DNA from 2 places in the Streptomyces africanus genome. Region 2 is predicted to be linked to the other one. Evidence: riboswitches for the same ligand, from Rfam matches in the RefSeq annotation. Region 2 holds a riboswitch; the other holds the start of a gene.
What was found. A riboswitch is a leader RNA that binds a small molecule or an ion and turns the genes downstream of it on or off. The one in region 2 is predicted to bind cyclic di-AMP.
Positions count from the first base shown of each region.

Region 1: linked by a shared signal. The riboswitch ahead of QF034_RS25055 (C40 family peptidase) and the one ahead of QF034_RS35320 (M23 family metallopeptidase) in region 2 are both predicted to bind cyclic di-AMP.

Region 1 is NZ_JAUSYP010000001.1:5,367,933-5,373,049, reverse strand. It holds gene pcrA (DNA helicase PcrA) at 1-2,182, opposite strand, end outside; cyclic di-AMP (ydaO/yuaA leader) riboswitch at 2,473-2,646, shown strand; gene QF034_RS25055 (C40 family peptidase) at 2,655-3,824, shown strand; gene QF034_RS25050 (SLAC1 family transporter) at 3,935-4,948, shown strand; gene QF034_RS25045 (hypothetical protein) at 4,926-5,117, opposite strand, start outside.
Region 2 is NZ_JAUSYP010000001.1:7,697,109-7,702,225, reverse strand. It holds gene QF034_RS35325 (DUF6250 domain-containing protein) at 121-837, opposite strand; gene QF034_RS35320 (M23 family metallopeptidase) at 1,030-1,944, opposite strand; cyclic di-AMP (ydaO/yuaA leader) riboswitch at 1,949-2,110, opposite strand; gene QF034_RS35315 (alpha-galactosidase) at 2,421-4,496, opposite strand; gene QF034_RS35310 (tyrosine-protein phosphatase) at 4,676-5,117, shown strand, end outside.

The DNA.
Region 1 (5,117 bases), 2.3 Mb from region 2:
TCTCCTCCAGGAAGCGGGAGGGCGGGTTGTACGACGGCTGACCCCAGGCGCTGCGCAGGGTGGACCGCGTCAGATACAGGCGCTCCCGCGCGCGCGTGATGCCGACGTACGCCAGGCGCCGCTCCTCCTCCAGCTCCTTGGTCTGGCCGAGCGCGCGCATGTGCGGGAAGACGCCGTCCTCCATGCCGGTCAGGAAGACGACCGGGAACTCCAGGCCCTTGGCGGTGTGCAGGGTCATCAGCGTGATGACGCCGTCGCCGTCCTCCTCGTCGGGGATCTGGTCGGAGTCGGCGACCAGCGCGACCTGTTCGAGGAAGTCGGCCAGCGTGCCCCCCGGGGCGGCAGCCCCTGGCGTCTCCGTGCCCTCACCGCGCTCCTGCTCGAACTCCATGGCGACGGCGGCGAGTTCCTGAAGGTTCTCGATCCGGGTCTCGTCCTGCGGGTCGGTGGAGGCCTGCAACTCGGCGAGGTACCCGGTGCGTTCCAGGACGGCCTCCAGCACCGTGGCCGGTCCGGCGCCGGACTCGACGATCGTGCGGAGGTCCTCCATCAGCGTGTTGAACCGCTTGACGGCGTTGGTGGAGCGCGCGGCCATGCCGTACGCCTCGTCGACGCGCTTCAGCGCCTGCGGGAAGCTGATCTTCTCCCGTTGGGCGAGGGCGTCGATCATCGCCTCGGCGCGGTCGCCGATGCCCCGCTTGGGGACGTTGAGGATCCGGCGCAGCGGCACCGAGTCCTCCGGGTTGGCCAGCACGCGCAGGTAGGCCAGGACGTCCCGGACCTCCTTGCGCTCGTAGAAGCGGACGCCGCCGACGACCTTGTAGGGCAGGCCGACGCGGATGAAGACCTCTTCGAAGACGCGGGACTGGGCGTTGGTGCGGTAGAAGACGGCGACGTCGCCGGCCTTCGCCTCGCCGGCGTCCGTGAGGCGGTCTATCTCGTCGGCGACGAACTGCGCCTCGTCGTGCTCGGTGTCGGCGACGTAGCCGGTGATCGTGGCGCCCGCGCCCGCGTTGGTCCACAGGTTCTTGGGGCGGCGGGACTCGTTGCGCTCGATGACCGCGTTGGCCGCGCTGAGGATCGTCTGGGTGGAGCGGTAGTTCTGCTCCAGCAGGATCGTCGTCGCGTCCGGGTAGTCCTCCTCGAACTGGAGGATGTTGCGGATGGTCGCGCCGCGGAAGGCGTAGATCGACTGGTCGGCGTCACCCACGACGCACAGCTCGGCGGGCGGGACGTCGTCCGGGCCCGGCGGGACGTCGACGGGGTGCTCGGTGGTGCCGACGAGCTCCCGGACGAGGGCGTACTGGGCGTGGTTGGTGTCCTGGTACTCGTCCACCAGCACGTGGCGGAAGCGGCGACGGTAGTGCTCGGCGACGTCCGGGAAGGCGCGCAGCAGGTTGACCGTCGTCATGATCAGGTCGTCGAAGTCCAGGGCGTTCGCCTCGCGCAGCCGCGACTGGTACATCGCGTAGGCCTGGGCGAGGGTCTTCTCGAATCCGTCCGTGGCCTGGGCGGCGAAGTCCTCCTCGTCGATCAGCTCGTTCTTCAGGTTGCTGATCTTGGCGCTGAAGGACTTCGGCGGGAAGCGCTTGGGGTCGAGGTCCAGGTCGCGGCAGACCAGGGCCATCAGGCGCTTGGAGTCGGCGGCGTCGTAGATCGAGAACGAGGACGTGAAGCCGAGCTTCTTGCTCTCGCGGCGCAGGATGCGCACGCACGCGCTGTGGAAGGTCATCACCCACATCGCGTTCGCCCGCGGGCCGACGAGCTGCTCGACGCGCTCCTTCATCTCGCCGGCGGCCTTGTTGGTGAAGGTGATCGCGAGGATCTGCCCCGGGTGCACGTCCCGCTCGGCGAGCAGGTGGGCGATGCGGTGCGTGAGCACGCGGGTCTTGCCAGAGCCGGCACCGGCCACGATGAGCAGCGGGGAGCCGGAGTGGACGACGGCGGCGCGCTGGTTGTCGTTCAGCCCCTCCAGGAGGGCGGCGGTGTCCACCGGCGGGCGCGGGGCGCCGTCGCGGTAGTAGGCGTCCCGGTCCGGGGGCACGTCGAACTTCCCGCCGAACAGATCGTCCGGAACCGGCTCCGGTACGTGATCGTCCTCGGGTGGCGGCGGGGGCTCGTCCGCGGGGCCCCGCTGGGCCTGGAGGTCCGCCAGGAAGCTGTCGTCAAAGAGGCTGCTCATCGCTCTCCGAGTCTAGGGCGCCCCACTGACAGCCCGCCGCCGCCCTGAGCACATCGCCGAAAGACCCCCCTCGTCACCCTGCATCCCCACATGATCACGGCCTGCTACGGACGTCACAATCATGGACGACTCGTGACCAACCACCCTTGACCGGTCACTCTCGGCGACGCTCCGGGATAAGGTCACGAAAATGTATCGGGCATATCACCCATCAACCTTCACAAGGGCCACACCAGTTGGCTACCGTGCGGGCAGGCCGCACGACCCCCACCGGCGAACGTCGCCGGGCCGCGCGGCCTCCGCCGAGTCCGGTGTGCCGCAGCGGCAGCCGGAGCCGGGGACCCAACCGAGAACTCTGGGGTGAATCGGCCCGACTCCCTTCGCGGAGACGGCCGTAGGGCAACCCTTCCGATATACCCGCCCGAACCCGACAGCTAACCCGGTAGGCGGAGCATGGAAGGAGTCGCCTCCCTTGGCGTCGCACCGCAAGTCGCGTCCCGCTGGTACGCGCGTCGCAGGCATACGGACCCCCGCCCTGGCAACGGCGGCCCTCACATCCGTGGCCCTGCTGTCCCAGTCGGCCAACGCCGCCCCCGAGGCCGATGACAAGCCGAGTCTCGAGGAAGTCGAGAAGAAGGTCGACGACCTGTACCGCCAGGCCGAGTCGGCGACCGACAAGTACAACTCGGCCAAGGAGAAGACCACCAAGCAGCGCAAGCGCGTCGACACCCTCCTCGACGACGTCGCCGAGCGCACCCAGAAGCTCAACGAGGCACGGGAGGAACTCGGTTCCTTCGCCGCCGCCCAGTACCGCACCGGTGCCTCCGCCCCGGACACGGCGACGTTCCTGCTCGCGGACACCCCGCAGGACTACTTCGACCAGACCCAGCTGATGGGCCGGATGACCGGCCGTCAGAAGGTCGCGGTCGACGACTACGTCACCCAGCAGTCCGAGACGATGAAGAAGCGCCAGGAGGCCACCGAGAGCCTCGAGACGCTCACCGAGACGCAGGGCGACCTGAAGACGGCCAAGGCCACCGTCCAGCGGAAGCTCGCCGACGCGCGCGAACTGCTGTCGAAGCTGACCGCCGAGGAGAAGGCACGGCTCGCGGCGATCGAGCGGGAGAAGCAGCAGGAGGCCGCCCGCAAGGCCGCCGAGCTGGCCCGGCAGCAGGCCGCTCAGCAGCAGGCGCAGGAGCAGGCCGCCCAGCAGCAGGACAGCGGCTCCTCGTCGACGGGCTCCGGCTCGTCCACCTCGACGGCCCCGGCCGACTCCTCGTACGCCACCAAGGCCGAGAAGGCGCTCGCCTTCGCCCGCGCCCAGATCGGCAAGCCGTACGTCTGGGGCGCCGTCGGCCCCGGTTCCTACGACTGCTCCGGCCTCACCCAGGCCGCGTGGAAGGCCGCGGGCGTCACCCTGCCGCGCACGACCTACGACCAGGTCAACGCCGGCACCACGGTCTCCCTGGCCGACGCCCAGCCCGGTGACCTGGTCTTCTTCTACGACGACGTCACCCACGTCGGCATCTACATCGGCAACGGCATGATGATCCACGCCCCGAAGCCCGGCACCTATGTGCGCGAGGAGTCGATCTACTACGACGGCCAGTCGGCGATCCACAGCGTGGTGCGGCCGGCCTGAGGGCCGTACGTCATGGAGGGCACGCGCGCGTGAGGGTGCTCTCGCGTTTTTGAGACGCCCGCGCGCGTGCCCCGCTCGCAACGCGCGCGGCGCCTCCTAGCATCGGGCCCATGCCCGGCCCCTCCCCCTCCACCGCCTGGTGGGCGCAGCGCGCGCCGTCCGCCAGCGCCGCCGTGCTGACGACCGGCACCCTGTCCGTCGGTCTGGATCTGGCGGGGTACGGCGGCCTCTCCCGTATCGCTCTCGGTCTGGCCTGCGCGGCCTGGCTGATGCTCGCCGTGGACTTCACCCTGCGGCTGCTGCTGGCCGGCACGAAGTTGCGGTCGTACGCGAGGGTGCCGGGCCTCGTGGACACCGTGGCGACGGCGGCCCTCACCACCGTGGCGGCGACGGCCGTCCTGGGCACCGGCTTCTCGGCGGTCGGCTCGCAGGCTCTGGCCGCGGCCCTGCTGGTGCTGGCCCTCCTGCTCTGGCCCGTGGCGCTGGCCCGCCCCGCGCAGGACGGGGAGCGGCGCAGGCCCGGGACGGTGTTCGCGCGCTGCATGGCCACGCAGGGGCTCGCCGTGCTCGGCGCCACACTCGCCGCCACCGAGTCGGCCGCCTGGCTCGCCCACGCGGCTCTGGTGCTGTTCTGGCTGGGGCTCGTGCTGTACGTCCTCGCCCTGGCCCGTTTCGATGTGCGGCAGGTGGCCGAGGGGCGCGGCGACCACTGGCTCGTGGCCGGGGCGCTCGCCCTCTCGGCGCTGGCCGGGGCGCGGCTGATCAGCTCCGACAGCGCGCGCCTGTACCTGTGGAACGTCGACGACCGCGGCACCCTGCGCAACGTGACCGTCGTGCTCCTCGTACTCACACTGGCCGGTTGCGCCGTCCTGCTCGCCGCCGAGTTCCTGCGGCCCCGGCCCCGCACCGACATCCGCCGCTGGGCGACCGTGTTCACCTGGGCCAAGACGGCGACGGCGGCGCTGGCCGTCGCCGCCGCCCTCGACGTCTCCTGGCTCGACGGCCTGGGGGAGGTACTGCTGTGGGTCTCGGTGGCAGCGTGGCTCGGGGTCGCCGCCTGGGCGGTCGCCTCGTCCCGGGCCTACGCCGTGCCCGGCCGGGTCAGCTCCAGAGCACGGCGATGAAGACGTTCGCCGTGGTCAGCGCCCCGACCAGGCCGAACAGGCCCTTGTCCACCTTCTCGTCGTCCCTCTTCACGTAGACCAGGCCGAGGATCACGATCAGCAGGGCCAGTTTGACGCCGATCTTGAGGTTGTTCACGGACTGGTCGTCGGCCTGGTTGAGGCCGACCAG
Region 2 (5,117 bases):
TCTGCCACAGCAGCACATGATTCACCTTCGAATGTGACTTACGCGACCGTAGGAAGGGGTTGACGGACGGTGAGATAAGCCACTCCTAAAGTGTTCACCAACTCCGGAATAGGCCACCCGTCAGCGATGTCGGGGGGTCTGTCGCCACACCCGGAATCCCGCGATCCGGAAGTGACTCCACACGGTCCGGAAGCCGAAGTGCCCACCCGTGTACGGCTCCGGATCGCTGTAGTCGAACACGAGCCTCCCGTTGTTCCACCACCGCACCGTCGAACCGTCGGAGACGATCCGCACCCGGTTCGGCTCACCCGGCACCAGAAGCGGCTCGGTGTAGTCGTAGATCAGGGGCCGGACACCGGGCTCCCCGACGTACCGCCGCAGCCGGGTCGTGGTGTTGTAGTTGGCCCCGAAACCGGCGTAGTACGTCGTCAGGTGGTCGTACTCCTCCAGCGCCCCACCGCGCGGCGTGGCGAAGAGATCTCCCGGGGAGCGGACGTCGGTCGCGTTCCAGAAGTTGTTGAGGTCCGAGACCCGGTCGTTGACCCCGCCCTCGGAGACAGGCGTGGCGGTGTACTCAAGGACGTACGGGCCTTCGAGCCGCCGCCTGAACCACACGGTCGCCCCGCTCGGCACGTCGATCTCCAGAACGCCGCGAGAGGCGGTGACGGTGCCGCCGTCCTGGAGTTCGGTCGCCCACTGGCCGAGGCCGTGGCAGAAGTCGTCATGGGCGATGAGGCGATGGCGCCGGGGCGCGGCGTACGCGGCGCCCGTCGGAACGAGGGCCGCCAGGGCGGCTCCGGCGGCCAGGCCTGCGAACGCTCTACGAGTGGTCGGCACGGGACACGTCTCCTCGGGGATCCGCCTGGAAGGCTCCAGAAAGCGCTTGCACTCCGGTCGGGATCACTCTGTCCCAACTGCCGCCCGCTGTCGATCCCTTGGCCCGATCAGCACCCGCACACACCGAAGGCCGGACCCGGGGATCGGGGTCCGGCCTTCGGTCGCGTGTCAGGCGGGTGGTGGTGCGGTCGGTCAGCCGACGGAGACGCCGTGCGAGCGCAGGAAGGCGACCGGGTCCACGTCCGAGCCGTAGTCCGGCGTGGTGCGGATCTCGAAGTGCAGGTGCGGTCCCGTCACGTTGCCGGTGGCGCCCGACAGTCCGACCTGCTGCCCGGCCGTCACGGTCTGGCCGGCCGAGACGGAGAGCTGGGACAGGTGGGCGTACTGGGCGTAGTAGCCGTCGGCGAGCTTGATGACGACCTGGTTGCCGTACGCGCCGCCCCAGCCGGCGGAGACGACCGTGCCCGCGCCGACGGCCTTCAGCGAGGTGCCGGTCGGGACGACGAAGTCGACACCGGTGTGGTAGCCGCTGGACCACATGCTGCCGGCCATGTGGTACGGCGTACCGACGGTGGCACCGGTCACCGGGAGAGTGAAACCACTGGAGTTGCTCTCGGCGGCGGGCTTGGCGGCGGCCGGCTTGGCGGCGGTCTCCGCCTTCGGGGCCGACTCGGCGGCGGACGGCTTCGGGGCCGAGGCCTTCGGCGCGGACGGGGCAGAGGCCTTCGGGGCGCTCACCGCCTTCTTGCCGATCGCCAGCCTCAGCCCCGGGTGGATCAGCGACGGGTCGTCGCCGACGGCGTCACGGTTGTCCGCGTAGAGCTTCTTCCAGCCCCCGTCGACGTTCTGCTCGTCGGCGATCTTCGCGAGACAGTCACCGGCCCGCACGGTGTACGAGCGGGCGCCCGTGGCCTTTTCGGCGGCCTTCTTCCCGGCGGCCGGAGCGGACTGGACGGCCTTTTCCGGAGTCGACTGCGGGGTGGCGGCATGGGCGCCGGCGGCCCCCATGAGCGGAAGGGCGAGAGCGGCCCCACCGGTTCCGGCGACGGCGATGGAGCGGGTGAAACGCTGGGACTTCGGGCGGCGGTGCTTACCCTTCGCGGGCATGGCGAATTCCTCTCCGTCGCCTGCGAGGTGAGCTGTCGGGTGCGGACTGGAGATGCCCGGCCACGCGGAGGCGCGGCTTAACCCCAAGCCGTTCCGGGAACCGGAACAGGCGTCTTACCTGTGGGTCCCCCGCTCCTGCCGTACGTCGGGTCAGCGTGTGGGGCTCCGGGCGGCGGCAGGATTAGGCGTCCGTCCGGATTGGTGTGGAAGGTAAGCGACCAGGACGCAAAGGAACAAGCTTGCGGTTGCCTCTGACGGCGTTTTTCTTGACGCGCCGACACCTTTTCCGTCACGGAGCGTGGATTACCGATCTCCCGCATCCCGCAATACCCCTGAATAACGCCAGAATTACGTGCACATGGCAACAACACATCGTCACGAATATGACGATGCTCACGCACCCCGACCTCATCTCCTTTACAGTCGGGGCACGTTATGCCTAAATACCCGAAGCGCTCCCTATTCGGACAGAAGGGCTACTTGCGCTTAAGTCGGACGACAGTGGCGTCCAGATCCCCGCGCAGACCGACCCGCAGCCCGTGGTGGAGCAGCACGGCACCCCGGTGAACTTCGCCCGTTTCGAGGCATTCGTACGATGCCGCGGGGTCGAGGCCCCGCAGCCGGAGCGCCGGAACGGGCTCGCCGTAGCGCTGCGCCTGGAGCCAGGCGAGGACGACGGTCTTGTCGCCGAGGGCGTACTGCACGGCGCTCAGGCCACCCTCCGGCGGGCGCAGCCGGTACAGGTCGCCGCGCTGCACCACGGGCCTGATCTCCTTGTAGAGCTCCACCCAGTCCCGCGCCTCGGCGAGGTCCCGCTCCGTCCACTTCGTGAGGTCGCCGCCGACCCCGAGCACCCCGGCCATGGCGCTGACGAACCGGAACCGCAGGGAGCTGGCCCGCTGGTTGAGCATGGCGTTCGGGCTGTCGGTGACCCAGGCGGCCATGACCCGGGCCGGGTGGATCTGGCTGAAGCCGTGCTGGATCGCGAGCCGGTCGAGCGGGTCGGTGTTGTCCGAGGTCCACACCTGGTCCGTGCGTCCGAGCACGCCGAGGTCGATCCGGCCGCCGCCGCCCGAGCAGGACTCGAAGGCCACTTGGGGGTGGGCGGCCCGCAGCCGGTCCAGCAGGCCGTACAGGGCATGGACGTGGTCGACCCACAGCCGCTGCGGGTAGGGGTCGTCCGGCCAGCCTGCGTCGGTGAAGCAGCGGTTGAAGTCCCACTTGACGTAGTCGATCGGGGCGCTGGACAGGAGCCCGTCGAGCTGCTCCCAGAGGTACTCCTGGACGCCCTCGCGGGCGAGGTTCAGTACGAGCTGATTACGGAACTCCGTCCGCTTTCGTCCCGGTTGGTACTGCACCCAGTCCGGGTGTGCGCGGTACAGGTCGCTGTCCGGGTTGACCATCTCCGGCTCGACCCAGATGCCGAACTGCATACCGAGGCCGTGCACGTGCTCGGCGAGCGGCTTGAGGCCGCCCGGGAAGCGGTCGGGGTTGGGGGTCCAGTCGCCGAGTCCGGCCCGGTCACTGGTGCGCGCCCCGAACCAGCCGTCGTCGACCACGAACAGTTCGACGCCCATGGCGGCGGCCCGCTCGGCGAGCGCCCGCTGCTGCTCCTCGGAGATGTCGAACTCGGTGGCCTCCCAGGAGTTGAACAGCACCGGCCGGTCCTGGTCGGCGTCCGGGATCACGTACGTCCGCTGGTAGGCGTGCCAGGCGCGGCTGGCCCCGCCGTGGCCGCCGTCGCTCCACAGCCCGGCGAAGACGGGGGTCGTGTACGACTCCCCCGTGCCCAGCATCAGCAGGCCCGAGTCGTCGTACCCGGCCCCGCCGGTGATCTGCACGCGTGCGTCCGGGAGCTGGGCGACGGCGATCCGCCAGGACCCGGACCAGCCCAGGGCGCATCCGTAGACCTCGCCGTGCTCCTCGGTCGCGTCGGTGTCGAGCGCGACCCAGGGCAGGTGCTGGTGGCCGGTGTGGCCGCGGCGGCTGCCGATGACCTTCTCGCCGTGGGTGAGGCCGGAGCGTTCCAGCCGGGACTCGGCGCCCCAGCGGCCGTGCAGCTGGGACAGCCGCCAGGTGTCGCGGTCGGGCAGGGTCCAGGTGGCGGAGTCGGCGCGCAGCACCTCGACGGCGGGCCCGTGGTTGTCGAGGGTCACCCAGCGTTCGACGACGTCCGTCGAGGGGGGCATCCGGTAGTGCAGCGTGATGGCCAGGCCGCCGTCGCGGAAGCGCAGCCGCAGCTCACCGTCCTCGGTGTCATGACCCTCGTAGGTCCACTCCGTGCCGCGCCGCTCGCCGGTGCGTACGGACAGGGCGGGCCGTGCGAAACGAGGGCCGCCCTCGACCGGATACTCCTCGCGCCCGTCGAGCGGTGACTCGAAGGGCCAGTAGTCCGGCAGCGGCCGGACGGCGAGGGCCTCGGCGTCGGCGAGGCCGATCCGGGCGCCCCAGTGCAGGTGCAGCAGTTCGTCGCGGTCGGTGACATGGACGGCGTAGCTGCTGGCTGGCCCGGAGAGCACCCATGTACGACCGTCTTCGGAGATGTCCAGCATCAAGGCCTCACAGATTCGAACAGGCCCGATCAGGTGCGACCAGGCTCCGACATCATCAAGGGCCGCGGGGGCTCCCGGCAACGCCTGTGGACAACTCATTGCCCCAGGCAGGCATGTCGTATCGTCGGGTGGTGCCCGTCGACGAGCCGCGTCGGCGGCGCCGAAGGGGAGGAGCCCTCGTGACACAGCAGGTCCCGTCGACCGAGCCCGAGCTGGCCGGAGTGCGCAACTTCCGCGATGTGGGCGGACTGCCGACCGTGGACGGGCGGCGGGTGCGACAGGGAGTGCTGTTCCGCAGCGGCCACCTCGCCCATGCGACCGGGGAGGACGCCGCCTTCCTGGCCACCCTGGGCCTGCACACGATCTTCGACTTCCGCAACGCGGCCGACCAGAAGCTCGAAGGGCCGGACGTCGAGCTGCCGGGCGTGCGCAATGTGAACCTGCCGCTGAGCGACCCCGCCGACGGCGCCGAGTTCTGGAAGATGGTGCGCGACGGCGACCTGGACCAGCTGCGCGCGATCCTCGCGGACGGCAAGGGCGCGGACCGGATGATCGCCTCGTACCGCACGATCATCCGGAGCCGCACGGCCGAGCACTCCCGGGTGCTGCACGCGCTCGCCG